DNA from 2 places in the Paramagnetospirillum sp. genome. Region 1 is predicted to be linked to the other one. Evidence: predicted binding sites of a transcription regulator. Region 1 holds the regulator's gene; the other holds the start of a gene.
The links. Region 1 encodes PhoB, which activates phosphate uptake and scavenging genes when phosphate is short. Its sites were predicted from a motif close to TNTCATAAAACTGTCA; they were not measured.
Positions count from the first base shown of each region.

Region 2: ACV4UZ_RS16200 (diacylglycerol/lipid kinase family protein) is a predicted target of PhoB. The motif match lies at 8,973-8,988, and genes of this name have one in related genera.

Region 1 covers NZ_JBZVFI010000004.1:2,111-16,446, forward strand. The annotation lists gene ACV4UZ_RS03430 (methyl-accepting chemotaxis protein) at 126-2,180, shown strand; gene phoB (phosphate regulon transcriptional regulator PhoB) at 2,334-3,056, opposite strand; gene phoU (phosphate signaling complex protein PhoU) at 3,053-3,748, opposite strand; gene pstB (phosphate ABC transporter ATP-binding protein PstB) at 3,750-4,529, opposite strand; gene pstA (phosphate ABC transporter permease PstA) at 4,534-5,838, opposite strand; gene pstC (phosphate ABC transporter permease subunit PstC) at 5,840-7,213, opposite strand; gene ACV4UZ_RS03460 (PstS family phosphate ABC transporter substrate-binding protein) at 7,279-8,313, opposite strand; gene pdxR (MocR-like pyridoxine biosynthesis transcription factor PdxR) at 8,429-9,883, opposite strand; gene ACV4UZ_RS03470 (pyridoxamine 5'-phosphate oxidase family protein) at 10,074-10,685, shown strand; gene ACV4UZ_RS03475 (VOC family protein) at 10,706-11,131, shown strand; gene rpe (ribulose-phosphate 3-epimerase) at 11,128-11,769, opposite strand; gene fba (class II fructose-bisphosphate aldolase) at 11,868-12,932, opposite strand; gene tkt (transketolase) at 12,972-14,336, opposite strand, start outside.
Region 2 covers NZ_JBZVFI010000018.1:44,006-58,341, reverse strand. The annotation lists gene leuC (3-isopropylmalate dehydratase large subunit) at 73-1,476, shown strand; gene leuD (3-isopropylmalate dehydratase small subunit) at 1,488-2,093, shown strand; gene leuB (3-isopropylmalate dehydrogenase) at 2,188-3,297, shown strand; one part of gene ACV4UZ_RS16225 (IS630 family transposase) at 3,321-3,948, opposite strand; one part of gene ACV4UZ_RS16225 (IS630 family transposase) at 3,947-4,278, opposite strand; gene ACV4UZ_RS16220 (phosphatase PAP2 family protein) at 4,566-5,354, opposite strand; gene ACV4UZ_RS16215 (ArnT family glycosyltransferase) at 5,351-6,994, opposite strand; gene ACV4UZ_RS16210 (glycosyltransferase family 4 protein) at 7,069-8,112, opposite strand; gene ACV4UZ_RS16205 (UDP-2,3-diacylglucosamine diphosphatase) at 8,040-8,876, opposite strand; gene ACV4UZ_RS16200 (diacylglycerol/lipid kinase family protein) at 9,048-9,980, shown strand; gene ACV4UZ_RS16195 (hypothetical protein) at 10,047-10,412, opposite strand; gene ACV4UZ_RS16190 (SagB/ThcOx family dehydrogenase) at 10,495-12,093, shown strand; gene ACV4UZ_RS16185 (hypothetical protein) at 12,068-12,256, opposite strand; gene ACV4UZ_RS16180 (peptide chain release factor 3) at 12,407-13,993, shown strand; gene ACV4UZ_RS16175 (class I SAM-dependent methyltransferase) at 14,102-14,336, opposite strand, start outside.

The sequences.
Region 1 (14,336 bases):
CTTGAAAACGCACCTTTTCGATACAAGATTGAGCTTACGAAGATACATTACTTTCGTATGTATCAGGAAAAGTCGGGAAAGGGTCGGGGGGCCTTGTCCGTAGGGTTCAATGCGGAGGCTCACCCATGATGCGGCTGACCGACATCAGGATTTCGGCCAAGATCGGCCTGTCGTTTCTTTTCCCGGTCATCCTGATCGTCGGGTTGGCGGCCTATGTCATCAGCGACAAGGCGCGGGTGGTGGCGGAAACCTCCACCCTGGCCGGCATCGCTCCGCTCACCGCCGACATCAGCGCCCTGGTGCACGAGGTGCAGAAGGAGCGTGGCGCCTCGGCCGTCTATCTCGGCAGCAAGGGCGAGAAATTCGGGGCCGAGCTCAAGGCCCAGCGCAAGCTGACCGACGAGGCGCGCGACAGGCTGGTCCGCTCCCTGGCCGGCGTGGACACCGCCGCCCTGGGCAAGAGCTTCCCGCCCAAGGTGGAGGCCGCCGTCAAGCGGCTGGACGCGCTGATCGCCACGCGGGGCGCCATCGACACCCTGGCCATCGAGGGGCGCGCCTCGCTGGGCAATTTCACCGAGACCATCCGCTTCCAGCTGGACGTGGTCAACCAGATCGCGCTGCTGTCCAGCGACGTGCGGGTGGGGCGCATGATCGGCGCCTATCTCAAGCTGATGGAAGGCAAGGAAAAGGCCGGCCAGGAGCGGGCCACCGCCGCCGGCGCCTTCGCGGCGGGCAAGTTCGAGCCCGACATCTATCGCCGCTTCGTCTCCATCGTCGCCGAGCAGCAGCTGTTCCTGGGCGAGTTCCAGACCAACGCCAATCCGGATCAGGCCGATTTCTTCCGCGCCACCCTGGACGACGAGGCGACCCGCACGGTGGAGCGCATGCGCAAGGTGGGGCTGGACAGCCCGGCCACCGGCACGGTGGGCGACGTCACCGGCCCCGCCTGGTTCGCCGCCTCCACCGCGCGCATCAACCTGCTGAAGAAGGTCGAGGACCGCATGGCCGCCGACGTCCAGGCCCTGGCCGCCCAGGTCAACGGCGACGCCAAGGGGGTTCTGATGACCACCATCCTGGGCGTCATCGCCGCCCTGGTCATCGCCCTGGCGGTGGCCTGGACGGTGGTGCGCCAGATGACCTCGGCCATCGGCTCGCTGGTCGCCACCATGGAGCGGCTGTCGGCCGACGATTTCTCGGTCAGCGTGGGCGGCGTCGAGCGCGGCGACGAGATGGGGGCCATGGCCCGCTCGGTGCAGGTCTTCAAGGACGCCATGATGAGGGGCCACGATCTGGCCGAGAAGCAGCTGGCCGAGGCCCATCAGCGCGAACTGCGCGGCCAGGCCATCGAGACGCTGGTCAACCGCTTTCAGGGTTCGGCCGAACGCATGGTCGAGGCGGTCTCCGCCGCCGCCCACCGGCTGCAGGGCACCGCCGCCTCCATGAGCGCGGCGGCCAGCGACACCAACAGCCGCGCCACCGTGGTGGCCGGCGCCACCGAATTGGCCTCGGCCAATGTCCAGACCGTGGCCGCCGCCGCCGAGGAGCTGACCTCCTCCATCCAGGAGATCGGCCGTCAGGTTCACCGCTCCGCCGAGATTTCCGGCAATGCCGTGGCGGAAGCCGGCGAGGCCCAGGGCACCGTCACCGGGCTGGCCACCATGGTCGGCAAGATCGGCGAGGTGGTGACCCTGATCAACGACATCGCGTCGCAGACCAACCTGCTGGCCTTGAACGCCACCATCGAGGCGGCCCGCGCCGGCGAGGCGGGGAAAGGGTTCGCCGTCGTGGCCGGCGAGGTGAAGAACCTCGCCAACCAGACGGCCAGGGCCACCGGCGAGATCGGCCAGCAGATCGCCTCGGTGCAGCAGCAGACCGAGAAGGTGGTGCAGGCCATCGGCGACATCGTCGCCATCATCCGCGAGGTGGGCGAGATCACGTCGGGCATCGCCAGCGCGGTGGAGGAGCAGAGCGCCGCCACCCAGGAGATCGCGCGCAGCGTCGAGCAGGCCGCCGCCGGCACCGCCGAGGTTTCGGCCAATGTGGGCGGGGTTCAGGACGCCGCCGGCCGCACCGGCGCCGCCGCCGCCGAGGTTCTGGACGCATCGAAGGCCATGGGTGACGAGGCGGTGCGCCTCAAGACCACCATCGACGGCTTCCTGGGCGACATCCGGGCGGTGTAGGGGGGTATGCCGTCCGCCGAAAGAACCGCTCTTCCTGTCATCCCGAGCTTTGGCGAGGGATCTCTCACGCCATGGCGGCAGCCGCTTGCGGCTGAAAGATTCTTCCTCCCTGCGGTCGTCAGGATGACTGGCCGGTTCAAATGACGGAGGGCATTACGCCGCGTCCTCGCTGTCCAGCGCGTAGCCGGCGGCGCGTACCGTGCGGATGATGTCGGCCTCGGTGTCGCAGTTCAGCGCCTTCCTCAGGCGGCGGATGTGGACGTCCACGGTGCGCGGCTCCACATAGATGTCCGGTCCCCAGACGGCGTCCAGCAATTCCTCGCGCGAGAACACGGTGCCGGGGTGCTGCAGGAAGAATTGCAGCAGGCGGAATTCGGTGGGGCCGAGATGGATGGGCTTGGCGCCCCGCGTCACCCGGTGGGCGGCCAGGTCCATGGTGATGTCGCCCCAGCTGATCTGGCCCTTCTGGCTGACCGGCTGGGCGCGGCGCAAGAGCGCCCGGACGCGGGCCATCAGCTCGGGCAGCGAGAACGGCTTGGTCAGGTAATCGTCGGCGCCGGTGTTCAGCCCCCGGATCTTGTCGCCCTCCTCGCCCCGGGCGGTCAGCATGATGATGGGCAGTTCGCGGGTGGCGGGCTTGCGGCGGATCTGGCGGCAGACCTCGATCCCCGACAGCGAGGGCAGCATCCAGTCCAGCAGCACCAGATCGGGCTTGCGCTCGGCCAGCACGGTGAGCGCCTCCTCGCCGTCGCCGGCCTCGGCGACGCGGTAGCCTTCCTTCTCCAGGTTGTAGCGCAGCATGGTGGCCAGCGCCGCTTCGTCCTCGACGACCAGAACCAGGGGCTTGGAGGGATTGGCACTATCGCGGGCGGTCATTCCGGGGCTCCGAGGGAAACGCCCTTGGGCCGGTCACCCTTGGGCTGGGTGCCGAGAATCTGGAAGTGCAGGGTTTCGGCGATGTTGGTGGCGTGGTCGCCGATGCGTTCCATGTTCTTGGCGATGAACAAGAGGTGGGTCGAGGCGGTGATGGTGCCGGGATCTTCGGTCATCTGGGCGATCAGGTCACGGAAGACCGTATTGTAATGGGAATCCACGTCCTCGTCGCGTCCCCAGACGCCGATGGCCTTTTGAAGGTCCTTGTCCACATAGGCGTCCAGGATGTCCTTCAGCAGGGTCAGGACCAGTTCGCCCAGGCGGACCACGCCGGCGGTCTTGGGGGTGGGGGCAAGCTGGTTGAGCACCAGGGTGCGCTTGGCCAGATTGGCGGCGTAGTCGCCGATGCGCTCGATCTCGCCCGAGATGTTCAGCGCCGCCACGATGTGGCGCAGATCGCCGGCCATGGGCTGGCGCAGGGCCAGCAGGCGCACGGCGAAGGAATCCACCTCGTGGTCCAACTCGTCGATGCGGCAATCGTTGTCGATCACCCGCTGGGCCAGCTCGTCGTCGCGCCGGGAAAGGGATTGCAGCGCCGCGCCCAGCTGGGCCTCGGCCAGCCCGCCCATGCGGGCGATCATGCCGGACAGGTGGGCCAGTTCGTCGTCGTAGGACTTGACCGTGTGATCCGCCATGTCAACCGAACCTGCCCGTGATGTAGCCCTGGGTCAGCGGCTCCTTGGGATTGGTGAAGATCTCCTCGGTGCCGCCCACCTCGATCAGCTTGCCCAGGTGGAAGAAGGCGGTGCGCTGCGACACGCGGGCCGCCTGCTGCATGGAATGGGTGACGATGACGATGGTGAAGTTGTCGCGCAGTTCGTCGATCAGCTCCTCCACCTTGGCGGTGGCGATGGGGTCCAGCGCCGAGCAGGGCTCGTCCATCAGGATCACCTCGGGCTGCACCGCGATGGCGCGGGCGATGCACAGGCGCTGCTGCTGGCCGCCCGACAGGCCGGTGCCGGATTCCGACAGGCGGCTTTCCACCTCGGCCAGCAGGCCGGCCTTTTCCAGGCTGTTCATGACGATCTCGTCCAGCTCGGCCTGGTCGCGGGCCAGGCCGTGGATGCGCGGCCCATAGGCCACGTTGTCGTAGATGGATTTGGGGAACGGGTTGGGCTTCTGGAACACCATGCCGACCCGGGCGCGCAGTTGCACCACGTCCAGCGAGCGGTCGTAGACGTCGCTGCCGTCCAGCGTCAGCGTGCCGCTGACCCGGGCGCCGTCCACCATGTCGTTCATGCGGTTGATGCAGCGCAGGAAGGTGGACTTGCCGCATCCCGAGGGGCCGATCAGCGCGGTGACCTCGCCGGCCGGGATGTCCAGGTCGATGTCGTGCAGCGCATGCTTGTCGCCGTAATGGACGTTGAGGCCGCGCGCCGAAATCTTGAAGGTGCCGCGGGGAATGAACTGGTTCATGGGTCTACCACCGACGTTCGAATTTCTTACGGAGCCAGATGGCCCCCAGGTTCATCAGGGACAGGAAGGCCAGCAGGACGATGATCGCCGCCGAGGTCTTCTCGACGAAGCCGCGTTCGGGGCTGTCCGACCACAGATAGACCTGCACCGGCAGCACCGCCGCCGGGTCCAGCGGCCCGGCCGGCACGTCGACGATGAAGGCCACCATGCCGATCATCAGCAAGGGCGCGGTCTCGCCCAGGGCGTGGGCCATGCCGAGGATGGTGCCGGTCAGCATGCCGGGCATGGCCAGCGGCAGGACGTGGTCGGTGACGGTCTGCAGCTTGGAGGCGCCGAGCCCCATGGCGGCCTGGCGGATGGACGGCGGCACGGCCTTAAGGGCGGCGCGGCCGGCGATGATGATGGTGGGCAGGCTGATCAGGGCCAGCACCAGGCCGCCCACCAGCGGCGCCGAGCGGGGCAGGCCGAAGGTGTTGAGGAAGATGGCGAGGCCCAAGAGGCCGAACACCACCGAGGGCACCGCCGCCAGATTGTTGATGTTGACCTCGATCAGGGCGGTCCACCGGTTCTTGGGCGCGAATTCCTCGAGATAGACGGCGGTGGCCACGCCGATGGGGAAGCAGATCAGCAAGGTGATGGTCAGCGAGAAGGCCGAGCCCACGATGGCGCCCAAGAGGCCGGCCAGTTCCGGCTCGCGCGAGTCGCCCGAGGTGAACAGGCGGGTGTTGAACTTGCTGGCCAGGACGCCGTCGGCCTCCAGCTTGTCCATCCAGGCCAGCTGGCGTTCGGAAAGGCGCAGCCCTTCGACACCCGCCTTGCGCGGCATGATGCCCTTGAGGGCCATGTCCACGTCCGACGAGGCGATCAGCCAGACCGGCTGGGCCGTGCCGATCAGGGCGGGGTTTTCCTTCACCATGGCGCGCAGCACGTCGCCGGCGCCGTTGGACAGCAGGGCGTTCAGCTCGCGCTTTTCCGCCCGTCCGGTGACCTCGGGGAAGCGGGCGGCCATGGCGGCCTTGATCACGCCGTTGAAATCGGCGGCATTGAGCGAGTCGGGGTCGCGCCTGTCGCCGATGTCCATGATCGCCGGGTCGAAGCTGACCTCCAGCAGGATGCGGGCCTGGATCAGGGCGCCGAACCCGTTGGACAGGATGTTGAACAGCAAGGTGGCGAGGAAGCCGACCGAGATGACCACGGCGCCGATGCCGATGGCGCGGAAGCGGCGCTCGGCGGCATGGCGGCTCGCCAGGCGCTTGGTGATCACGTCCGTGCGGGCGGTGGCGGCGGTGGCAGTGGAGGTTTCGGCCATGTCAGTCGTACTTCTCGCGGTATTTGTTGACGATGTGCAGCGCGATGACGTTCAGCGTCAGGGTGACGCAGAACAGGACCAGGCCCAGGGCGAAGGCGGCCAGGGTCTTGGGACTGTCGAATTCCTGGTCGCCCACCAGCAGGGTGACGATCTGCACGGTGACGGTGGTCACGGCGGCGAAGGGATTGGCGGTGAGGTTGGCGGCCATGCCGGCGGCCATCACCACGATCATGGTCTCGCCGATGGCGCGCGACGCGGCCAGCAGCACGCCGCCGATGATGCCGGGAAGGGCGGCGGGCAGCACCACCTGGACGATGGTCTCCGACCGGGTGGCGCCCAGGCCGAAGGCGCCCTCGCGCAAGGACTGGGGCACGGCGGTGATGACGTCGTCGGACAGCGACGAGACGAAGGGGATGATCATGATGCCCATGACCAGCCCGGCGGCGAGCGCGCTTTCCGCCTCGATGCCCAGGCCCAGCTTGGCCCCCACGCCCCTGAGGAAGGGCGAGATGGTCAGCACGGCGAAGAAGCCGTAGACCACGGTGGGGATGCCGGCCAGGATCTCCAGCAGCGGCTTGGCGACGGCACGGAAGCGCGGCTGGGCGTATTCCGACATGTAGATGGCCGACAGCAGGCCCAGCGGCACCGCCACTGCCAGCGCGATGGCGCTGATCAGCAGGGTGCCGGTGAACAGCGGCACGGCGCCGAAGGCTCCCGAGCTGCCCACCTGGTCCTCGCGGATGGCCATCTGCGGGCTCCACTCGGTGCCGAACAGGAAGGTATGCAGCGGCACGTGCTCGAAGAACCGCAGGGATTCGAAGATCAGCGACAGCACGATGCCGATGGTGGTGAGGATGGCCACCGTCGAGCAGGCGATCAGCGCATGCCCCACCACCCGTTCGACCGCGTTGCGCATGCGGGCCTCCGGGCGGATGCGCGAACGGCCCCAGGTGAGCCCGGCCACCGCCACGGCGGCACTGAGCGCCGCCAGCAGCCAGTTGCCGCTGGCGGACAGCGAGGAATAGTGCCGCGCCGCCTCGGCCACCGCCTCGGAACTGGGCCGGGCGCCGTGCAGGGCCACGTTGCGCACCTCGTTGATCACCAGGGCCAGGCGCTGGGACGACAGGTCGCGCAGTTCGGCGGGCAGGGCCGACACCGTCAGGGCGCGGACGACCTGGGGTTCGAGCACCATCCAGGCGGAGAGCAGGATCAGCGCGGGCAGGCCGCACCACAGCGCCACGTAGTATCCGTGATAGCGGGGCAGCGAATGGAGCGCCACGCCGTCGGCCGAAACCGCCCGGGCCTTGCCACGGCCCAGATGGTAGGCGAAGGAGGCGAGGCCCAGCAGGACCAGGGTAAGGAGGATGGTGGGCATGGATTGGACCGGAACCGGGGATGAGGAAAGGAAAGGGGGGAGCCTTCCGGCTCCCCCCGCTTGGATCACATCTTCAGGTCGTCGAGGGCGGCGCCCTTGGCGGCCCATTCCTTGCGCTCGGCGTCCGGCATGGGGATCAGGCCCTTGTCGGCCAGGTAGCCGCTCTTGCCCCAGGCCTTCTCCGAGGAGAATTCGCCGACGAATTCCTTGATGCCGGGGATCTGACCCACATGGGTCTTCTTGACGTAGAAGTACAGCGGACGCGACACGGTGTACTTGCCGCTGGCGATGTTCTCGAAGGTCGGCTGGTTGCCCTCGATGGTGGCGCCCTGGACCTTGTCGCCGTTCTGGTCGAGGAAGGAATAGCCGAAGATGCCGAAGATGGCGGTGTTGGCTTCCAGCTTCTGGACGATCAGGTTGTCGTTCTCGCCCGCCTCGACGTAGCCGCCGTCCTCGCGGATGGCGCTGTAGGCCTTCTGGAAGGCCTTGGCGTCGGCCTTCTTCAGTTCGACCAGTTCGGGGAACTTCTCGGCGCCGGTCTCCATGACCAGCTCGACGAAGGCGTCACGGGTGCCCGAGGTGGGCGGCGGACCCAGCACGACGATCTTGGCGTCGGGGAGCGACGGGTCGATCTGGTTCCACTTCTGGTAGGGATTGGGCACCAGCTTGCCGCCCTGGGGCACGTCCTTGGCCAGCGCCAGGAAGATCTGCTGACGAGTCAGGTTGATGGGCTTGGCCTTCTTGGACGAGGCCAGCACGATGCCGTCATAGCCGATCTTCATCTCGGCGATGGCGGTAACGCCGTTCTTGCCGCAGAACTCGACCTCGGAGGCCTTGATGCGGCGCGACGAATTGGTGATGTCCGGGAAGTCCGGGCCGACGCCCGAGCAGAACAGGCGCAGGCCGCCACCCGACCCGGTGCTCTCGACCACCGGGGTCTTGAACTTGCCACCCTTGCCGAAGGCTTCGGCCACGGCGGTGGAGAACGGGTAGACGGTGGACGAACCGACGATGCGGATCTGATCGCGGGCATGGGCGGCGCCGGTGGTGGCGATGGCGGCCAGGGCGACAGCGGCGACGGCCAGGGTCTTGGTGGACATGGAACCTCCAAAGGGAGTGCAACGGGAGTGGGAAGGCAGGCTCCCACGGCCGGCATCCTATCGGCGCTGTGTTACAGTCCCGGGACACAAGCGTTAAGGTTTTGTGACAGGAATATTAATTGCGTAGAATCAATGGGGTAATGGCTGAAAGCAGGCGATCGAGGGCCTCCTCCACGCTCCACCCGGCCAGGTTTCCATAGCCCAGAATCAGTCCCGGCGCCCCTTTTATGACACGGTGGAAGCCCAGCGGGGCGGGGGCCAGGCCGTGGGCATGGGCCGCCCGGGCCGCTTCATCCTCGTCGCAGCCCTCGGGCAGGTGGAGAATGGCGTGCAGTCCGGCCTCGCCGGCGGTGACCGGCAGGTCCGGCCCCAGGATGCGGGTCGCCGCCTCCAGCAACTGGAGCCGCCGCCGGCCGTACAGGGCGCGCATGCGCCGCAGATGGGCGCCGAAATGCCCTTCCGTCATGAAGGCGGCCATGGCCGCCTGGGTCAGTCCGGCCGGCGCCATGTCGGCGGTGCGCCGCGCCGCCACGAAGGCGGGCAGCAGCGAGGGCGGCACCACCAGCCAGCCCAGGCGCAGGCCGGGAAACATGCTCTTGGAGAAGGTGCCGAGATACAGCGTGCGCCCCTGGCGGTCGAGACCCTGCAGCGAGGCGGTGGGGGCGCCGGCGTGGTGGAAGTCGCTGTCGTAATCGTCCTCGATGATCCAGCCGCCCTGTCTCGCCGCCCAGTCGATCAGGGCGAGGCGGCGGGCCAGCGGCATGGTGGCGCCGGTGGGGAACTGGTGGGACGGCGTGACGCAGGCCAGCCGGGCATCCGGGCAGAGACCTTCGGCCAGGGCGGGGTCGAAGCCGTCCCGGTCCACCGGCACCGCCACGGCCTTGGCCCCGGCGGCGCGCAGCACACCGGACAGGCCGCCATAGCAGGGATCTTCCACCAGCACCCTTTCCCCCGGTTCCACCAGCACGCGGGCGATCAGGTCCAGCGCCTGCTGCGAGCCGCCCACCACCATGATCTGGTCGGGGGTACAGCGCACCGCCCGGGTGCGGCCCACATGCTCGGCGATGGCCCGGCGCAGCGGCGGGTGGCCCAGGGGATCGATGCCGCACATCAGTTCCACCGGCGGCCGCCGCCACAGCCGCCCCAGCACGCGCCGCCACTCGGCATGGGGAAAGGCGGCGAGGTCGGGCACGCCGGGGGCGAGAGGGCGGGTGGGGTCGCGCACCATCAGCATGGGCGGGGTGGCGCTCCAGGCGGCGATTCTGGCGCCCGACGGCGGTGGCGGTCCGGCCGGAGGGGACACGAGCGCGCCCACCGGCCCCTGACGGGCGGCGACGCGGGTCGCCGATCCCCGCCGCCCCTCGGTGAAGCCATCGGCGGCCAACTGGTCGTAGGCGGCCAGCACGGTGTTGCGCGCCACCCCCAATCGCGCCGCCAGGGCGCGCGACGAGGGCAGGGCGGCGCCGTCCCCCAGCCGCCCGTCCAGGATGGCTTCCCGCAGGGCGAGGTAGAGGCGGCGGTGCAGGGGCAGCCCGCCGTCTTCGGCGGGCAGGGCGAGGGTGAGGGACATGACGGCCTCGGCAAGTGGCTCCTTCATTATAAAAGAAGTGGACCTTTCAAGGGAACCACTTGGGAGGCAAGAATGACCGCGACCTGTCATCCCGAGGCATCGCCGAGGGATCTTTCAGCCAGAAGCGTTGGGGGGATTTCCTGAAAGATCCTTCGCGGCGCTCAGGATGACAAATTGAGGAGAACCCGCCATGCTTGCCACTACCGAACGCACCACCCTCCGCCAGCGGCCCCAGCGGGGCAGCCATGATCCCCGGCTGATCGCGGCCATTCTCGACGAGGCGCTGACCTGCACCATCGCCTTCGTCGAAGAAGGTCGACCGGTCGGTATACCTACCACCCACTGGCGCATGGGCGATCGGGTGCTGTTCCACGGGGGCGTGGGCTCGCGGCTGGGCAAGGTGATGGCGGCCGGCGCCGAACTGTGCGTCACCGTCACCCTGGTGGACGGTCTGGTGCTGGCCCGTTCGGCCTTTCACCATTCCATGAATTACCGGTCGGTCATGGTGTTCGGCCGGGCGGAGGAGGTCACCGACCCGGTGGAAAAGGAGGCGGCCTTCGCCGCCCTGATCGAGAAGCTGGCGCCGGGGCGCTCTGTCCAGGTCCGTCCGCCCACCGACAAGGAACTGGCGGCAACCCGCCTGCTGGCCCTGCCCATCGCCGAGGGCTCGGCCAAGCTGCGCTCCGGCCCGCCGGTGGACGACGAGGCCGACATGTCCTGGCCGGTCTGGGCGGGCGTGGTGCCGGTGACGGTGGTCAAGGGCGAGCCCATTGCCGATGGGGAGGTTTCGGGCGCATCCTGAGCCGCAAAGGAGGGCCGCCCATGGAACCACGCATCAGTCTGATCACCCTGGGCGTCGCCGATCTGGAGCGGGCGCGGGCCTTCTACGAAGGCCTGGGCTGGCGGCGCAAGGTGGTGGCGGCCCAGGGCGTCGCCTTCTACCAGATGGGCGGCATGGCGCTGTCGCTCTATCCCCGCCAGGAGCTGGCCGCCGACGCCCGCCTGCCCGCCGAGGGCAGCGGCTTTGCCGGCTTCGCCCTGGCCTACAACACACGGACCCGCGACGAGGTGGACCGGGTGCTGGCCGAAGCGGTGAATGCGGGCGCGACGCTGCTCAAACCCGCCGAGGAGGCGTTCTGGGGCGGCTATTCCGGCTATTTCGCCGATCCCGATGGCTTCGCCTGGGAAGTGGCGTGGAATCCCGGTTTCGGTCTGGATGAAGAGGGGAGGCTGACGTTGCCCGACTAGCGACGCAGCGCCGCGATATTAGCAGCATAATCCTTGGTCTTGAACACTGCCGAGCCGGCGACCAGGACGTTGGCGCCGGCCGCCACCACGCGGTGGGCGTTGTCGGCGGTGACGCCGCCGTCCACTTCCAGGTCGATGGGCCGGGTGCCGATCATCTTCCTGATGCGGGCGATCTTTTCCAGCTGGGCCTCGATGAAGCTCTGGCCGCCGAAGCCGGGATTGACGCTCATCACCAGGACGAGGTCGAGCTTGTCCAGCACGTATTCGATGACGTTCTCGGGCGTCGAGGGGTTGAGCGACACGCCCGCCTTCTTGCCGAGCGAGCGGATCAGCTGCAGCGAGCGGTCCAGATGCACGTCGGCCTCGGCGTGGACCACGATGATGTCGGCCCCGGCCTTGGCGTAGTCCTCGATATAGGGCTGGGCCGGGTCGATCATCAGGTGGACGTCGAAGACCTTGGTGGTATAGGGCCGGATGGCCTTGATGATGGCCGGGCCGAAGGTGAGGTTGGGGACGAAATGGCCGTCCATGACGTCGATGTGGACCCAGTCGCATCCGGCCTCGTCGATGGCCTTGACCTCTTCGCCCAGGCGGGCGAAATCGGCGGACAGGATGGAGGGCGCGATCTTGACGGTCATGGGGATGGGTCCAGTCCTTGGAAATCGTCATGGCCGGGCTTGACCCGGCCATCCATGGACCCCCGGGTCAAGCCCGGGGGTGACGATATAGAGGGTTCTCAGTTCACCTTGGGAGCCAGGGCGCCCTTGGCGTACAGCGCGCTCATGTCTTCCAGGCCGATCACCTTGATCTTCGAGGCCTGGCCGGCGGTGCCGAAGGCCTGGTAGCGAGCCTTGCAGACCTCGACCATGGCGGCGATGGAGGGCTTCAGGTAGTCGCGGGGATCGAACTTCTTGGGGTTGTCGTGGAAGTACTTGCGGATGGTGCCGGTGACGGCCAGACGCAGGTCGGTGTCGATGTTGATCTTGCGCACGCCGTGCTTGATGCCCTCGACGATTTCCTCGACCGGCACGCCGTAGGTCTCGCCCAGCGCGCCGCCGTACTCGTTGACGATCTTCAGGAGGTCCTGCGGTACCGAGGAGGAGCCGTGCATCACCAGATGGGTGTTGGGGATGCGGGCGTGGATTTCCTTGATGCGCTTGATGGCCAGCACCTCGCCGGTCGGCGGACGGGTGAACTTGTAGGCGCCGTGGCTGGTGCCGATGGCGATGGCCAGCGCGTCCACCTGGGTCTGCTTGACGAATTCGGCGGCCTCGTCCGGGTCGGTCAGCAGCTGGGAATGGTCCAGCTTGCCCTCGGCGCCGATGCCGTCTTCCTTGCCGGCGGTGCCGGTTTCCAGCGAGCCCAGGCAGCCCAGCTCACCCTCGACCGAGACGCCGCAGGCGTGCGCGATGTCCACCACCTGCTTGGTGACGGCGACGTTGTAGTCCCAGTCGGCGGGGGTCTTGCCGTCTTCACGCAAGCTTCCGTCCATCATCACCGACGAGAAGCCCGACTGGATGGCGCGCACGTTGACCGCCGGGCTGGTGCCGTGGTCCTGGTGCATGCAGACCGGAATCTGGGGATAGGCTTCGATGGCGGCCAGGATCAGGTGGCGCAGGAAGGGTTCGCCGGCATACTTGCGCGCACCCGCCGAGGCCTGGAGGATGACCGGCGAATCGGTGGCCGAGGCGGCCTCCATGATCGCCTTGACCTGCTCCATGTTGTTCACGTTGAAGGCGGGAATGCCGTAGCTGTTCTCGGCCGCGTGGTCGAGGAGCTGGCGCATCGAAACGAGGGACATCTTACTTCATCTCCTTCCTGGCGTTCCTGGGCCCGCTTCTTACAGGCGGGCCAGCGCGGCCTCAGCCACCTTGGCGGCGGTGATGCCGAAATGCTCGTAAAGCTTCTCGGCGGGGGCCGAGGCTCCGAAGCCGTTCATGCCGATGACGGCGCCGTTCTCGCCGGTCCAGCGCTCCCACCCGAAGGTGCCCAGCGCCTCGACGGCGACCCGCACGGTACCCTCACCCAGCACCGAAGAACGATACTCCTTCGGCTGGCGTTCGAACAGTTCCCAGCAGGGCATGGACACCACGGCCGCCGCGATGCCCTTGTCGGCCAGCAGCTTCTGCGCCTCGATCGCCAGGGAGACTTCCGAGCCGGTGGCGATCAGGGTCACCTGGCGCTTGCCCTTGGCGTCAGAAATCACATACGCGCCCTTGGCGGTCAGGTTCTCGTCGGTGTGGGTGGTGCGGAGCGTCGGCAGGTTCTGGCGCGACAGGGCGAAGACGCTGGGGCCGGTGGCGTTTTCCAGGGCGGCCTCGTAGGCCTCCATGGTCTCCACCGGATCGGCGGGGCGGAACACCAGCACGTTGGGGGTGGCGCGCAGCGCCGCCAGGGTCTCGATGGGCTGGTGGGTGGGGCCGTCCTCGCCCAGGCCGATGGAATCGTGGGTCAGCACGTAGAGCACCCGCTGGTCCATCATGGCGCTCATGCGCAGCGCCGGCCACAGGTAGTTGGCGAAGATCAGGAAGGTGCCGCCATAGGGGATGAAGCCGCCGTGGAGCGACAGGCCGTTCATGATCGCCGCCATGCCGTGCTCGCGCACGCCGTAATGGATGTAGCGGCCCGAGAAGTCGCGGGCCGACACCGGCTTGGTGGCCTTGGTGATGGTGAGGTTGGAGTGGGTGAGGTCGGCCGAGCCGCCGATCATCTCGGGGATCACCGGGGTCAGGGCTTCCAGCACTTCCTGGCCGGCCTTGCGGGTGGCCCATTTGGGGGCGTCGGCCGAGACCTTCTGCTTGAAGGCCGAGACCGCCTGCTTCCAGGCCTCGGGCAGCTGGCCGGCATTGGTGCGCAGGAACTCGGCCTTGCCGGCATAGGCGTCGAGGCGCTTCTCCCACTCGGCGCGGGCGCTGGCGCCCCTGGTGCCGGCGGCGCGCCAGGCGCTCAGGACATCGGCGGGAATCTCGAAGGGCGCATGGGGCCAGTCCAGCTTGGCGCGCGCCCCGGCGATCTCCTCGGCGCCCAGGGGGGCGCCATGGGTCTTCTCGCTGCCCGCCTTGGTGGGGGCGCCGTAGCCGATGGTGGTCTTGCAGGCGATCAGGCTGGGCTGGCCGGACTTTTGCGCCGCCGCGATGGCGGTGGCGATGGCTTCCGGGTCGTGGCCGTCGACGCGGCAGACGTCCCAGTTGGAGGCCTGGAAGCG
Region 2 (14,336 bases), on a different contig from region 1:
CTCTTGCGAAGGGGCGTTCGCGTCCCGAGATATCAGGCCGCCACAAGTGCTGCTTCATTCTAGGGATTCGACATGGCCAAGCCCCGCACGTTGTTCGACAAGATCTGGGACGCCCATCTGGTGGACGTCCAGGATGACGGCACCTGCCTGATCTACATCGACCGCCACATGGTCCACGAGGTCACCAGCCCGCAGGCCTTCGAGGGCCTGGAGATGTCGGGCCGCAAGGTGCGCCACCCCGAGCTGACGCTGGCCGTCGCCGACCACAACGTGCCGACCACCGACCGCTCCAAGGGCATCGAGAACGAAGAGAGCCGGATTCAGGTCGAAACCCTGGAAGCCAACGCCCGTAAGTTCGGCGTCGAATACTTCGCCATGGACGACATCCGCCAGGGCGTGGTCCACATCGTCGGGCCCGAGCAGGGCTTCACCCTGCCCGGCACCACCATCGTCTGCGGCGATTCCCACACCGCCACCCACGGCGCCTTCGGCTCGCTGGCCTTCGGCATCGGCACCTCGGAGGTGGAGCACGTGCTGGCCACCCAGACCCTGGTGCAGAAGCCGGCCAAGAACATGCGCATCACGGTCAACGGCAAGCCCGGCCCGGGCGTCACCGCCAAGGACATCGTGCTGGCCATCATCGGCAAGATCGGCACCGCCGGCGGCACCGGCTACGTGGTGGAGTTCGCGGGCGAAGCCATCCGCGACCTGTCCATGGAAGGCCGCATGACCGTCTGCAACATGACCATCGAGGCGGGCGCCCGCGCCGGCCTGGTGGCGCCCGACGAGAAGACCTTCGCCTACATCGCCGGCAAGCCGCGCGCCCCCAAGGGCGCCGCCTTCGAGGCCGCCGTCTCCTACTGGAAGACCCTGTTCACCGACGAGGGCGCCCATTTCGACGCCGAGGTGGTGCTGGACGCCTCCACCCTGGTGCCGCAGATCACCTGGGGCACGTCCCCCGAGGACGTCATCCCCATCACCGGCACGGTGCCCAACCCCGCCGACATCAAGGACGAGGCCAAGAAGAAGGCCGTCGAGCGCTCGCTGGACTACATGGGCCTCACCCCCGGCATGAAGGCCACCGACATCGCCATCGACGTGGTGTTCATCGGCTCGTGCACCAACGGCCGCATCGAGGACTTCCGCGCCGCCGCCGAAATCCTCAAGGGCCGCAAGGTCGCCCCCGGCGTGCAGGCCCTGATCGTTCCCGGTTCGGGTCTGGTCAAGGAGCAGGCCGAGCAGGAAGGCCTGGACAAGGTGTTCATCGAGGCCGGCGCCGAATGGCGCGAGCCCGGCTGTTCCATGTGCCTGGCCATGAACGCCGACCAGCTGAAGCCGGGCCAGCGCTCGGCCTCGACCTCGAACCGCAATTTCGAGGGCCGTCAGGGCCGCGGCGGGCGCACCCATCTGGTCAGCCCCGCCATGGCCGCCGCCGCCGCCATCACCGGCAAGCTCACCGACGTTCGCTCGCTGTAAGGGAAACGGACATGGAAAAGTTCACCGTTCTCACCGGCGTCGCGGCGCCGCTGCCCATGATCAACGTCGACACCGACATGATCATCCCCAAGCAGTTCCTGAAGACCATCAAGCGCACCGGGCTGGGCAAGAACCTGTTCGACGAGATGCGCTACACCCCCGATGGCAAGGAAGTCGCCGACTTCGTGCTGAACAAGCCGGCCTACCGCTCGGCCAGGATCCTGGTGGCCGGCGCCAATTTCGGCTGCGGTTCGTCGCGCGAGCATGCCCCCTGGGCCATCGCCGATTTCGGCATCCGCTGCGTCATCGCGCCCAGCTTCGCCGACATCTTCTTCAACAACTGCTTCAAGAACGGCATCCTGCCCATCAAGCTGCCGCAGGAGCAGGTGGACAAGCTGCTGGACGACGCGTCGCGGGGCTCCAACGCCATCGTCACCGTCGATCTCGCCAAGCAGGTGATCACCGGCCCGGACGGCGGCTCCATCAGCTTCGAGGTCGATCCCTTCCGCAAGCATTGCCTGCTGAACGGCCTGGACGACATCGGATTGACGCTGCAGCGCGAAGGCAAGATCGCGGCGTTCGAAGAAGCCCGCAAGGCGTCCTCCCCCTGGCTGTAGCCGGGGGGAATCGACACTTTCCATTACTTGACGGCGCCGCCCCCAAGCGTTAGGCAGGCAGCCGTTCGATATATCTCAGGCTCGGGAGTACAACATGGCCGCCAAGAAGCTTTTGATCCTTCCCGGTGACGGCATCGGCGTCGAAGTCATGGCGCAGGTTCGCCGGATCATCGACTGGATGGCCCGCAAGCGGAAGATCGAGTTCGAGATCACCGAAGGCCTGATCGGCGGCGCCGCCTACGACGTCCACGGCACTCCCTATCCGGCCGAAACCCTGGAAGCCGCCCTGGCGGCCGACGCCGTGCTGCTGGGCGCGGTGGGCGGTCCGAAGTGGGACGACCTGCCCTTCGACAAGAAGCCCGAGCGCGGCCTGCTGGGCATCCGCAAGGACATGGGCCTGTTCGCCAACCTGCGTCCCGCCACCGTGCTGGAGGCCCTGGCCGACGCCTCGACGCTGAAGAACGAAGTGGTTTCGGGCCTGGACATCATGATCCTGCGCGAGCTGACCGGCGGCCTGTATTTCGGCCAGCCGCGCGGCATCGAAACCCTGCCCGACGGCACCCGCAAGGGCTACAACACCCTGGTCTACACCACGCCTGAGATTCAGCGCATCGGCCGCGTCGCCTTCGACCTGGCCCGTAAGCGCAACAAGAGGGTCTGCTCGGTGGACAAGGCCAACGTGCTGGAATGCACCGTGCTGTGGCGCGAGGAGATGATCAAGCTGCAGAAGGAGGAGTTCCCCGACGTGGAGCTCAGCCACATGTACGTGGACAACGCCGCCATGCAGCTGGTCCGCAACCCCAAGCAGTTCGACGTCATGGTCACCGAGAACATGTTCGGCGACATCCTGTCCGACTGCGCCGCCATGCTGACCGGCTCGCTCGGCATGCTGCCGTCCGCCTCGCTGGGCGAGGCCGACGCCAACGGCAAGCGCAAGGCCCTCTACGAGCCGGTCCACGGCTCGGCCCCCGACATCGCCGGCAAGGATGTCGCCAACCCGCTGGCCACCATCATGTCCTTCGCCATGTGCCTGCGCTACTCGTTCGACATGGATTCCGAGGCCGACCTGATCGAGACCGCCGTCAAGAACGTGCTGAAGGGCGGCCTCAGGACCGCCGACATCATGCAGCCCGGCAAGGCCAAGGTTTCCACCACCGTCATGGGCGAGGCCGTGGTCCGCGAGCTGGACAAGCTGAACGTCTGATCGTTCGTTAGAGCGGCGTGCGTTTAATCTGAAACATACCCGGCTTCCCTGAGGTAGTTCCAGCATTCGTCTGGGGTGTAGAGATCGCAGATATTGCCGACGGCCTTCCAGAGGTCGTCGATGGTGCGCGCGCCGATCCGTCGGAGATGAGCCTTGAGTTTGGCAAAGGCCATCTCGATTGGGTTTAGGTCTGGGCTGTATGGGGGTAGGAACAGGAACCAGGCGCCTCTCTCCTTGAGGATGGCCTTGGCCTTCTCGCTTTTATGGCTGGAGAGGTTGTCGAGGATGACGACGTCGCCCGGCTGGAGCGTCGGGGCCAGTTGGGTCTCGACGTAGACCTCGAAGGTTTGTCGGTTCATGGGGCCGTTTATGATCCAGGGTGCCGTCAGACCGTCACAGCGCAAGGCGGCGATGAAGGTTTGGGTTCCCCAGTGGCCGAATGGCGCGCGGGCCTTGAACCGTTGCCCTCGCGGTGCCCGTCCCCGCAACCGGGTCATCTTGGTGGTGGTGGCGGTCTCGTCGATGAACGCCAGCCGGTGAGGCTCCTGGCACATCCGGGGCTGGCGGTGGCTCAGCCAGGTCCGGCGCTCCGCCACCACATCATCGCGACCGGCTTCGGTGGCCAGCAGCGTTTTTTTTGACGCTGAAGCCTTGCCCGATCAGAAACCGCGAGAGTGACGCCGGGTGGGCCGTGACGCCGCATTCGGCCTTCAGCTTGGCCGCCAGTTCCGGCATCGTGATGTCGCCTTGCGCCTCCACCCAGCCGGTCAGAAGAGCGGCAAAGGCCGCCAGCTTACCACCGCCCGGCGGACGGCCTTGCCGCAAGGGCTCCAACGAACCCGTCGCCGCCATCCGTTGTGCAAGACGGACGCTGGTCGCGGCGCTCACTCCAAAATGCCGAGCCGCCGCTCGCCGCGATTCGCCGTGTTCGATCTTACCGTAAACACGGACCCGAAGATCTGATGATAGCCATTTGCCCATGATCCACCTCCAATGAGGTTGAATCACTTTTTCGCCTACAAGGGAATCCCCTGCGATTCAGATTTCAGGTCCGATGCTCTAGCGGTGAAGGATCAAGGCGACGGCTCCCCTGGGGCCGTCGTTTTGCTTTCCGGCCTTATACCGTCCGCCCATGGGACTGACTCTTCATGTCATCCCGAGCCTTGGCGAGGGATCTTTCACACGATGGCGTCAGCCGCTTGCCGCGGAAAGATTCCTCCTCCCTGCGGTCGTCAGGATGACAAGCCGATTCAAATGACGGCCGGCCCCTACTCCAGAAGCCGCCTGTCCCGCTCGAACCTCAGGCGGACATCCATGCCGCGCCGGGTCAGCAGGGAATGCAGGGCCAGGGTGACCATGACACCCAGCCAGGCCCCGGCCACCGCGTCGGACAGGAAGTGGACGGTGGTCAGCACCCGGCTCAGGCCGACCAGCAGGGCCACGGTCAGGAAGGCCAGGTCGTAGCGCGGGAAGATCAGGGCCAGCGCCGTCATGGCGGCGAAGATGGCCTGGGTGTGGCCCGAGGGGAAGGAATTGGTGAGATAGCCCCGGGTCAGCGGCTCGAAGCCGTAGATGTTGCCGTCGAACAGGGCGGCGGGGCGGGTGCGGCCGATCAGCATCTTGACGATGTTGCCGGCGATGCCCGAAATCGCCATGGACAGGAACAGGAAGCCCGGCACGAGAGCGGCCCGGCGCAGGCGGTCGCGCTTCTCCTCCGTCCGTGCCGCCAGGGCCGACAGGATCAGGCCCAGCGTCAGCAGCCCGGCGGGAATCATCCATACCCCGGCCAGCCCCAGATGGGTGATGGTCTTCCAGAAGCCCTCGAACTCGCCGCTCACATGGGCCTTGAGGAAACGGGCCAGCGGGCGGTCGACGATGACATAGCCGATCACCACCAGCAGGGCGCAGTAGATGGTGCCCCAGGCGCGGGGGTGCCGCAGCGTGCGTTCCCACTGGCCGGCGGTGAACGAGCGGAAGCCGGCCAGCTCCTCCCAGACCAGGGCGATTCGGTCGCCACCCTTTTCCCACTGGCGGACGGCGAGGTCGAGCAGCCTCATGGCGCCTTGCCTTCCACGGCATAGGCGGTCAGCGTCACCTTCTTGCCGCGCGAGTAGTTGAAGCCCTTGACCATGCCCACCACCACCGGCTTGACGCCGATGCGGGCGGCGGCGGCGAAGAACTTCTCCTCCTCGCGGTCGGCCACCAGGGTCAGCGCCGCCGGGCCGTTGGTCAGGTGCTGGGCGGCGTTCTCGCCGCTGGTGAGCACCGTGTCGGTGCCGAGATAGAACACCAGGCTGGGCTCGGCATAGCCGGCCACCACCACCGCGCCGCGATGGGGGCGCTCGGCCACCAGCGCCGCGGCCTGGCGGCTGACGAACAGATAGTCGAGGCCGGGCAGCACCCCTTCGAACACCACCTGGAAGCTGGTGACCGCCGTCAGCACCAGCGCCATGATCGCCGGGCGCAGGCGCTCCCGGAAGGCCAGCCAGCCGGCGGCCAGGGCGGTGCCGGCCACCAGCAGGGCGGACGGAATGCTCATCACCGGCAAGGCCGGCGCGAACTGGTGCGGCGCGACCACCACGGCGGCCGCCAGCACCAGCCCGATCAGGCACCACAGCCCGTACCAGACCTTGGCGGGCCTGGTCAGCAGATCGGGCGCGCGTCCCACCACCGCCACCGCCATCAGCAGGGTCAGGGCGGGGAAGGTGGGCAGCACGTAATGGGGCAGCTTGGTGGGCACGATCTCGAACATCACCCAGGCGGGGATGATCCAGGCGAGGCAGAAGCGGATCTCGGGGCGCAGGCGCACCTTCCAGGCCGCCGTGAGCGCGGGCCACAGCAACAGCGAGCCCGGCCACAGGATCACCGCCGCCAGGGCGAGGTAGGTGCCGGGCAGGCCGCCGTGGCTTTCCTGGGCGCCCAGCAGCTTGGGCAGCAGGTCGCCCTTCACCGCCTCACCGACGAAGGCGCCGCCGGTGGCGTTGGAGATGGCCACGAACCAGGGCGCGGCGATGGAGGCCGCGACGATCAGTCCGGTGAAGGGTCTGAGACCCACCAGCCACGCCCATTGCCTGTCGGCGAAGCCGAGCGCCAGGATGGTCAGGATGGAGATGGCCGGAATCACCGGCCCCTTGACCAGGATCGAGGCGCCGATGGCCACCCAGAACACCAGCGCCACCAGGGGCCCGGGCACCGCCGCCTGTCCCTTGGCGCCGAGATAGACGCGGGCCAGGGCGCCTTGCGCCGCCACGGCCGTTGCCAGCATGATGGCGTCGGTCTTGGCCTGATGGGCCTCGGACACCAGGATCAGCGAGGTGGCCAGCAGGGCGGCGCCCAGCAGCGCCACCTGGCGGCCGAACAGGTATTGCCCGAAGGCGAAGGTCATCAGCACCGCCGCCCAGGCCGACAGGGCCGACGGCAGGCGGTAGGGCCACACCGCCGTGCTGGCCTTGTCCGAGAACAGGCTGACCGAGGCGGCCTGCAGCCAGTAGGCCCCCACCGGCTTCTTGGCGCGCATTTCCTGCTGGAACTGGATGCGGACGTAATCGCCGGTCTCCAGCATCTGGCGGGTGGCCTGGATGAAGCGCGATTCGTCGCGGTCCATGGGCGGAAGCGCCACCAGACCCGGCAGATAGAGGAACAGCGACAGCAGCGACAGCAGGAGATAGGGGCGGATACCGCCGGTCAGTCGTTCCACGATGGGGCGATCCGTGCAGACTTTTAAGGACCCGGCATCAAACGCCGAAGCGGCCCATTGGGTCAAGGGGCGTGCTATTCCGCCGCCGCCCGCCACACTCCCGTCTCGAAGGGTCGCAGGTTGTCGAGGAACTGCCGGGTGCAGGCCTCCCACGAGAAGTCCAGGGCGTGGGCGCGGCACAAGGCGGGGTCGATGGACATGGCCCTTCTTGCCGCGTGTTCCAGATTCTCGTCCAGCACGCCGGCGGGCGAGGCGCCGATCACGTCGTTGGGGCCGGGCACCGGATAGGCCGCCACCGGCAGGCCCGAGGCCAGCGCCTCCAGCAGCACCAGCCCGAAGGTGTCGGTGCGGCTCGGGAAGACGAAGACGTCGGCGGCGGCGTAATGCCGGGCCAGATCCTCGCCGAAGCGGGCGCCGGCGAAGTGGACGTCCGGGAAGCGGCGGCGCATCTCGTCGGATTGCGGCCCGTCGCCCACCACCACCTTGGAGCCGGGCAGGTCCAGCGTCAGGAAGGCCTCGATGTTCTTCTCCACCGCCACCCGCCCGACATAGAGGAAGACGGGGCGGGCCAGATGGGCGAAGGGGCCGTCCTCGCCCCTGGCCTCGGGGCGGGGGCGGAACAGCCCGGTGTCCACGCCCCGGGACCAGCGGCCGATATTCCTGAAGCCGCGCGCCGCCAGTTCATCCTCGATGCCCTGGGTCGCTACCATGATGCGTGACGAGGAATCGTGGAAGCGGCGCATCACCGCGTAGGACAGCGGCAGCGGCACGCCGAACCGCGCCTTGATGTATTCCGGGAACTTGGTGTGGTAGGCGGTGGTGAAGGGCACGCCCTTGCGCCGGCACCAGCGCCTGGCCGCCCAGCCCAGCGGGCCTTCGGTGGCCACGTGGATGGCGCAGGGCTGCGCCGCCTCGATCATCTTTCCCAGCTTGCGGCCGGGCTTCAGGGCCAGGCGGATCTCGGGATAGGTGGGGCAGGCAACGGTGCGGAACTTGTCGGGGGTGACCATCACCACCTCGTGGCCGTCCCGCTCCAGCTCCTGCCTCAGGGTGTCGAGGGTGCGGACGACGCCGTTGACCTGAGGGAGCCAGGCATCCGTGACGACGAGTATGCGCATGTGTTTCCCTCGACCTCCAGCCAGCGGATGATTTCCAGAGTGCCATCGAAGCCTTCCACCAGGGCGGTGCAGCTTTCGACCCAGTCGCCGTCGTTGCAGTAGAGGATGCCGTTGACGTCGCGCTTCTCGGCGTGGTGGATGTGGCCGCACACCACCCCATCGGCGCCGAAGCGCCGCGCTTCCTCGGCCATGGCGTCCTCGAAGCTGGCGATGTACTGCACCGCGTTCTTGACCTTGTGCTTCAGGTAGGCCGACAGCGACCAGTAGGGGAAGCCCAGGGCGCGCCGCGCCACGTTGAGCCAGTGGTTGAGCGACAGCGCCATGGTGTAGGCGCTGTCGCCCAGATGGGCCAGCCACTTGGCGTGCTTGACCACCCCGTCGAAGGCGTCGCCGTGCAGCACCAGCAGCTGCCGCCCGTCGGCGGTTCTGTGCAGGATGGTGGTCGCCACCTGAATGTCGCCGAACAGCAGGCCGTGATAGTCGCGGGCGAATTCGTCGTGGTTGCCGGGAACGAACACCACGCGGGTACCCTTGCGCGCCTTGCGCAGCAGCTTCTGCACCACGTCGTTGTGGCTTTGCGGCCAGTACCACGAGCGTCGCAGCCGCCAGCCGTCGATGATGTCGCCGACCAGATACAGGGTCTCGCACTCGGTGGCTTTCAGGAAGTCCAGCAGGTCGTCGGCCTTGCAGCCACGGGTGCCCAGATGAATGTCGGAAATCCAGATGGTCCTGTAACGCCTCTTGGTGTCGAGACTGGCGTTCATCGGGCAAGCATCCGATATCAATTCAGAACGATATTGGTGCCTGTCATAGCTCAAATATTTTTAATGTTCACACTCATTGTCGTTACGGTTTATTCATTTCATCAAAATGAAGTCTATCCGTAATAAATAATTCATCATGGTTTTTCCGGCTTCGCGCTATACACGGCGCCCATGACAGTCGATCAAGCCGCCTGCCTGACCGTTCCCGAGACGCAGACCGCCGTGGCGGCGCGTCGGGTGCTGGTGATTCATAATCCCACCGCCGGCCGCCGCCGCCGCCGCCAGCTGGAACTGGTGGTGAGCGCCATCAACACGCTGGGGGGGCGGGTGACCTGTCGCGAGACGGCGCGGCGCGGCGACGCCGAGGATTTCGCCGCCCTGGCCAGCCCCGACGATTTCGACGCGGTGATCGCGGCGGGGGGCGACGGCACCGTCAACGAGGTTCTGAACGGCCTGGGAGCCGGTCCGAGCGGTCTGGCGCTGGGGGTCATCCCGCTCGGCACCGCCAATGTGCTGGCCTGCGAGATCGGTCTTGATCCCGACGATGTTGAACAGGTGGCGCGCACCGTCGCCTTCGGCCCGGCCCGGCGCATTCATGTGGGGCTGGCCAACCGGCGGCGCTTCCTGCTGATGGCCGGGGCGGGCCTCGACGCCCATGTGGTCGAGGGGGTGAGCGCCGCGCTCAAGCGTCGGGCGGGCAAACTGGCCTATGTGGTGGAAAGCCTGCGTCAGGCGGTGGGCTATGATTTTCCCAAGCTGACCGTCCGCGCCGACGGGGTGGAATACGAGGCCCGCATGGTGGTGGCCTGCAAGGGGCGCTTCTATGGCGGGCCGTTCATCGCCGCCCCCGACGCCGATCTGGCCTCGCCCATGCTGGAACTGTGCATCCTGCCCAATCCGGGCATGGCGGGCATGCTGCGCTACGGGCTGGCCCTGCCTCTGGGCAAGCTGCCGGGCCTGCCCGAGGTTCGGGTGGTGTCGGCCCGCAACATCCTGATCACCGGCCCGCGCGGCGCTCCGGTGCAGGGCGACGGCGACATCGTCGCCCGCCTGCCCGCCGAGATCTCCATCGCCGAGCAGACCGTCGATCTCATCTGCCCCTGAATGCGGGCGAGACGCCCGCGCTCCGGCCTCGATTCTCCAAACCATGGAGCGCGGGCGTCTCGCCCGCTAATCCTCCAGGTCGTCCCGCTCCAGGGTATGGCGGCGGGCTTCTGCCTGGGAATGCTGGGTGACGAACTCGCCGGCGGTATCGAGCACCAGGATGGCCCCGGCCAGGCGCCCCCAGGCGGCGGTCTGCTCCGGCGTGCGGGGGCGCAGCCTGGCGCGCAGATCAACCAGCAGCCGCATCAGGGTGCGGCCCGGCATCAGGGCGATGGGCACGTCGGGCAGGGCGGAAATGCCGAACGCCTCCTGCACCGCTTCCAGTCCGGCGCGGATGTAGTCCTGATCGCTCTGGTCCAGCGGCAGGATGTGGTTGGGCGTCTTGCGCACCAGCCGTTCGCCGGCGAGGTCGGTGGGACGGGATGTGGTCATGGACGTCTTCGGTGCCTTGGGGGGTGATGCGGCCAGCCTCGATTCCAATATATGGTGCGCGAGGCAACGGGGAAAGACGGGGATGGAAGAACCTTTGGACCACATCGCCGCCTACCATGAGCGCACCAAGCATTTCAGCCGGCGCTACGCCCGTGGCCCCGGCTTCCTCGACTGGGAGACCCAGCCCGATCCGTTCCGCTCCTTCGCCGGGACGCGGCGGATCGCCCTGCCGCTGTGCCTTGGCGCGCCGACGCCGCCCTTCGGCCGGCTGGAGGGGCACGCCCCCGCGCCGCTCGATGCCGAAGGACTTGGCCTGTTCCTGGAACTGGCGCTGGGCCTGTCGGCCTGGAAGGAGGTGGGTGAGGCGCGCTGGGCTTTGCGCAACAATCCCAGCAGCGGCAACCTCCATCCCACCGAGGGCTGGGTGATCCTGCCGCCGCTCGACGGCATCGGCGCGGGTCCCGGGGTTTATCACTACGCCCCCTTCCATCACGGTCTGGAGGAGCGCCGCCGCCTGGACTCCCTGCCCGCCGACCTGCCGGCGGGCGCCTTCCTGTTCGCCCTGTCGTCCATTCCCTGGCGGGAATCATGGAAGTACGGCGAGCGGGGCTTCCGCTATTGCCAGCACGATTGCGGCCATGCCCTGGCCGCCGCCTCCTATGCGGCGGCCTGCCTGGGCTGGCATCTCCGCGCCCTGACCGCGCCGGGCGACGAGGAGCTGGCGGCGCTGCTGGGCCTTGACCGGCCGGATTCCTGCCGCCGCTTCGAGCCCGAGCATCCCGACCTGATCGCATTGGTCTCGCCCGCTCCGCTGCCCGAGCCCGTCCTGAGGCCGGTGACGGGCGAGTGGGCGGGCGAGGCCAATGCCCTTTCTCCCGACCACGTGGTGTGGGAGGTGATCGGCCGCGCCCTGGCCCTGACGGAAAAGCCGCCCACCGCGCCTCTGCCCGCCCCGCCCTCCCTCGCCATGCCGCCCCTGCCGGCCAGCCTTGAACCCGCCGCCGCCATCATCCGGCGGCGGCGCAGCGCCCAGGCCATGGACGGGGTCACCGGCATGGGCCGGGACGCCTTTGTCCGCCTGCTGGCCGCCACATTGCCCGACCAGGAAAAGGTGCCGTGGAGTTCCTGGCCGTGGCCGGCGCGGATCAGCCTGATGCTGTTCGTCCACCGGGTGGAGGGCTTGAGCCCCGGCCTTTACGCCCTGGTGCGCGACGGGCAGGCGCTGGAGCGCCTGCGGGCCGATTGCAACCCCCGATTCGCCTGGGAAAAGGCGGCGGAGGCGGTGCCGCTCTACCTCCTGGCTCAGGGCGACCTCACCTGGGACGCCACTCAGATTTCCTGCACCCAGAACATCGCCGGGCGTGGCGCCTTCTCCCTGGGCATGCTCGCCGATTTCGACCGCACCCTGGCGGAAGACGGTCCATGGGCCTATCGCCGCCTGTTCTGGGAGGCGGGGATGATCGGCCAGGTGCTCTATCTGGAAGCCGCCGCCGCCGGGTTGTCGGGCACCGGCATCGGCTGCTATCACGACGACGAGGTCCACGACCTGCTGGGCCTGCCGCCGGGGGGCGGGAAGTGGCAGTCGCTCTACCACTTCACGGTGGGCGGCGCGGTGGAGGATGCGAGGATCGCCACGGCTCCGGCCTATGGGCATCTCAATCCGGCAGAGTCTCCGTCCTGATCCAATCGCCCCCGCCCAGTTGGGCGCGCATGCGGGCGGCCTCCTCGCAATCGGTGACGAAGGCCAGGATGGCGGTCCGCGCGCATTCCGCCGGGTCGCGGCCCAGCTGGCGGGCGGCGGTGTAAAGACGGGAGGCCAGATCGGGGTCGAGATCGATGCGCATGGGTCTTGTCACCCTGAACGAAGTGAAGGGCCTTTCAGGCGCGGATGGCGACCGCTTCAGGCTGAAAGATGCTTCGCTTCGCTCAGCATGACACGGCGTGATCCGCAAACCCCTTGATTCTTGCACCGCTTAGGGCGAAAACCCAGCCCCATGAGCACTCTCGACCAAGCCATCGCCCTGCGGCGCACCTTCGCCATCATCTCCCACCCCGACGCCGGCAAGACCACGCTGACGGAAAAGCTGCTGATGTTCGGCGGCGCCATTCAGATGGCCGGCGCGGTGCGGGCGCGCGGCGAGCAGCGCCGCACCCGGTCCGACTGGATGGCCATCGAGAAGGAGCGCGGCATCTCGGTGTCGGCCTCGGTGATGAGCTTCGAGTATTCCGGCCTGTCCTTCAACCTGCTGGACACCCCCGGCCACGAGGACTTTTCCGAGGACACCTACCGCACGCTCACCGCCGTGGATTCGGCCGTCATGGTGCTGGACGCCGCCAAGGGCATCGAGACCCAGACGCTCAAGCTGTTCGAGGTCTGCCGTCTGCGCGACGTGCCCATCATCACCTTCGTCAACAAGGTGGACCGCGAGGGCCGCGAGACCTTCGACCTGCTGCACGAGGTGGAGAAGACCCTGGCGCTGGACGTCTGCCCCGTCACCTGGCCCATCGGCATGGGCCGCGACCTGAAGGGCGTCTACGATCTGGTCAACGACCGGGTCATCATGTTCGACCCCGGCCGGGGCGACCACATCGCCGAGGTCAGTGTGGACGCGCCGCTGGACTCCCCCAAGCTGGACGAGGCCCTCGGGCAGGCCGCCGCCGACCGCCTGCGCGAAGAGGTGGAACTGGTCCGGGGCGGCTATCCCGAATTCGACCTGGAATCCTTCCGCGCCGGTCACCTGACCCCGGTGTTCTTCGGCAGCGCCTTGAAGACCTTCGGCGTGGCCGAGCTCTTGAAGGGCATCGGCCAACTGGCGCCGCCGCCGGTGGCGCGGCCCACCGACAAAAGGGTGGTGGAGCCCGACGAGCCCAAGGTCAGCGGCTTCGTCTTCAAGGTCCAGGCCAACATGGACCCCAACCACCGCGACCGCATCGCCTTCTTCCGCATCTGCTCGGGCCGCTTCAAGCGCGGCATGAAGGTCAAGCACGTGCGCTCCGGCAAGGTGATGGCCCTGGTCAACCCGGTGTTCTTCCTGGCCCGCGACCGCGAGCTGGCGGAAGAGGCCTTTCCCGGCGACATCATGGGCATCCCCAACCACGGCCAGTTGCGCATCGGCGACACGCTCTCCGAGTCCGAGGACTTCAACTTCCTCGGGATTCCCACCTTCGCGCCGGAAGTGCTGCAGCGCGTCCGCCTCGACGATCCCATGAAGGCCAAGCAGCTGAAGAAGGCGCTGGAGGATCTGGCCGAGGAAGGCGTCAGCCAGGTGTTCAAGCCGCTGGACGGCTCCACCTGGATCGTCGGCGTGGTCGGCCCGCTGCAGTTCGACGTGCTGACCACCCGCATCCAGTCGGAATACGGCATCAAGGCCGGGTTCGAGGATGGCGGCTTCGTCACGGCGCGCTGGATCGCCTGCGACGACGAGGCGGAACTGAAGCGCTTCATGAATGCCAACAAGACCAACATGGCCGAGGACCGCGACGGCGCCCTGGTCTACCTCGCCCGCAATTCCTGGCAGCTGGGCCGCGCCCAGCAGGATTTCGAGAAGATCCGCTTCACCGCCACGCGCGAGCAGCACTGAGCAGACCATGTCATCCTGAGCAGGGCGAAGGATCTTTCACGCGAAAGCGGCTGCCGTATTCAGGCTGAAAGATGCTTCGCTGGCGCTCAGCATGACAATTTCGGCGGATCACTCCATCACCCGCGAGAAGCCCTCCGCCACCGGCAGGTAGGAGCGGCGCTTGCCCTTGGCTTCGCGCACCGCCGAGCCGGCGTAGATCTGCTTGGCGGCCTCGACGATGATCACGCCGCCGAAGGTCTCGAACCAGCGCTGGCCGATGCGCTCCACCGCCGGGGCCGAGCGCAGCAGCATGCGCGACGTGGTCGGCGGCAGGAACAGGGCCGAGGCGCTGTGGATGGGGGTG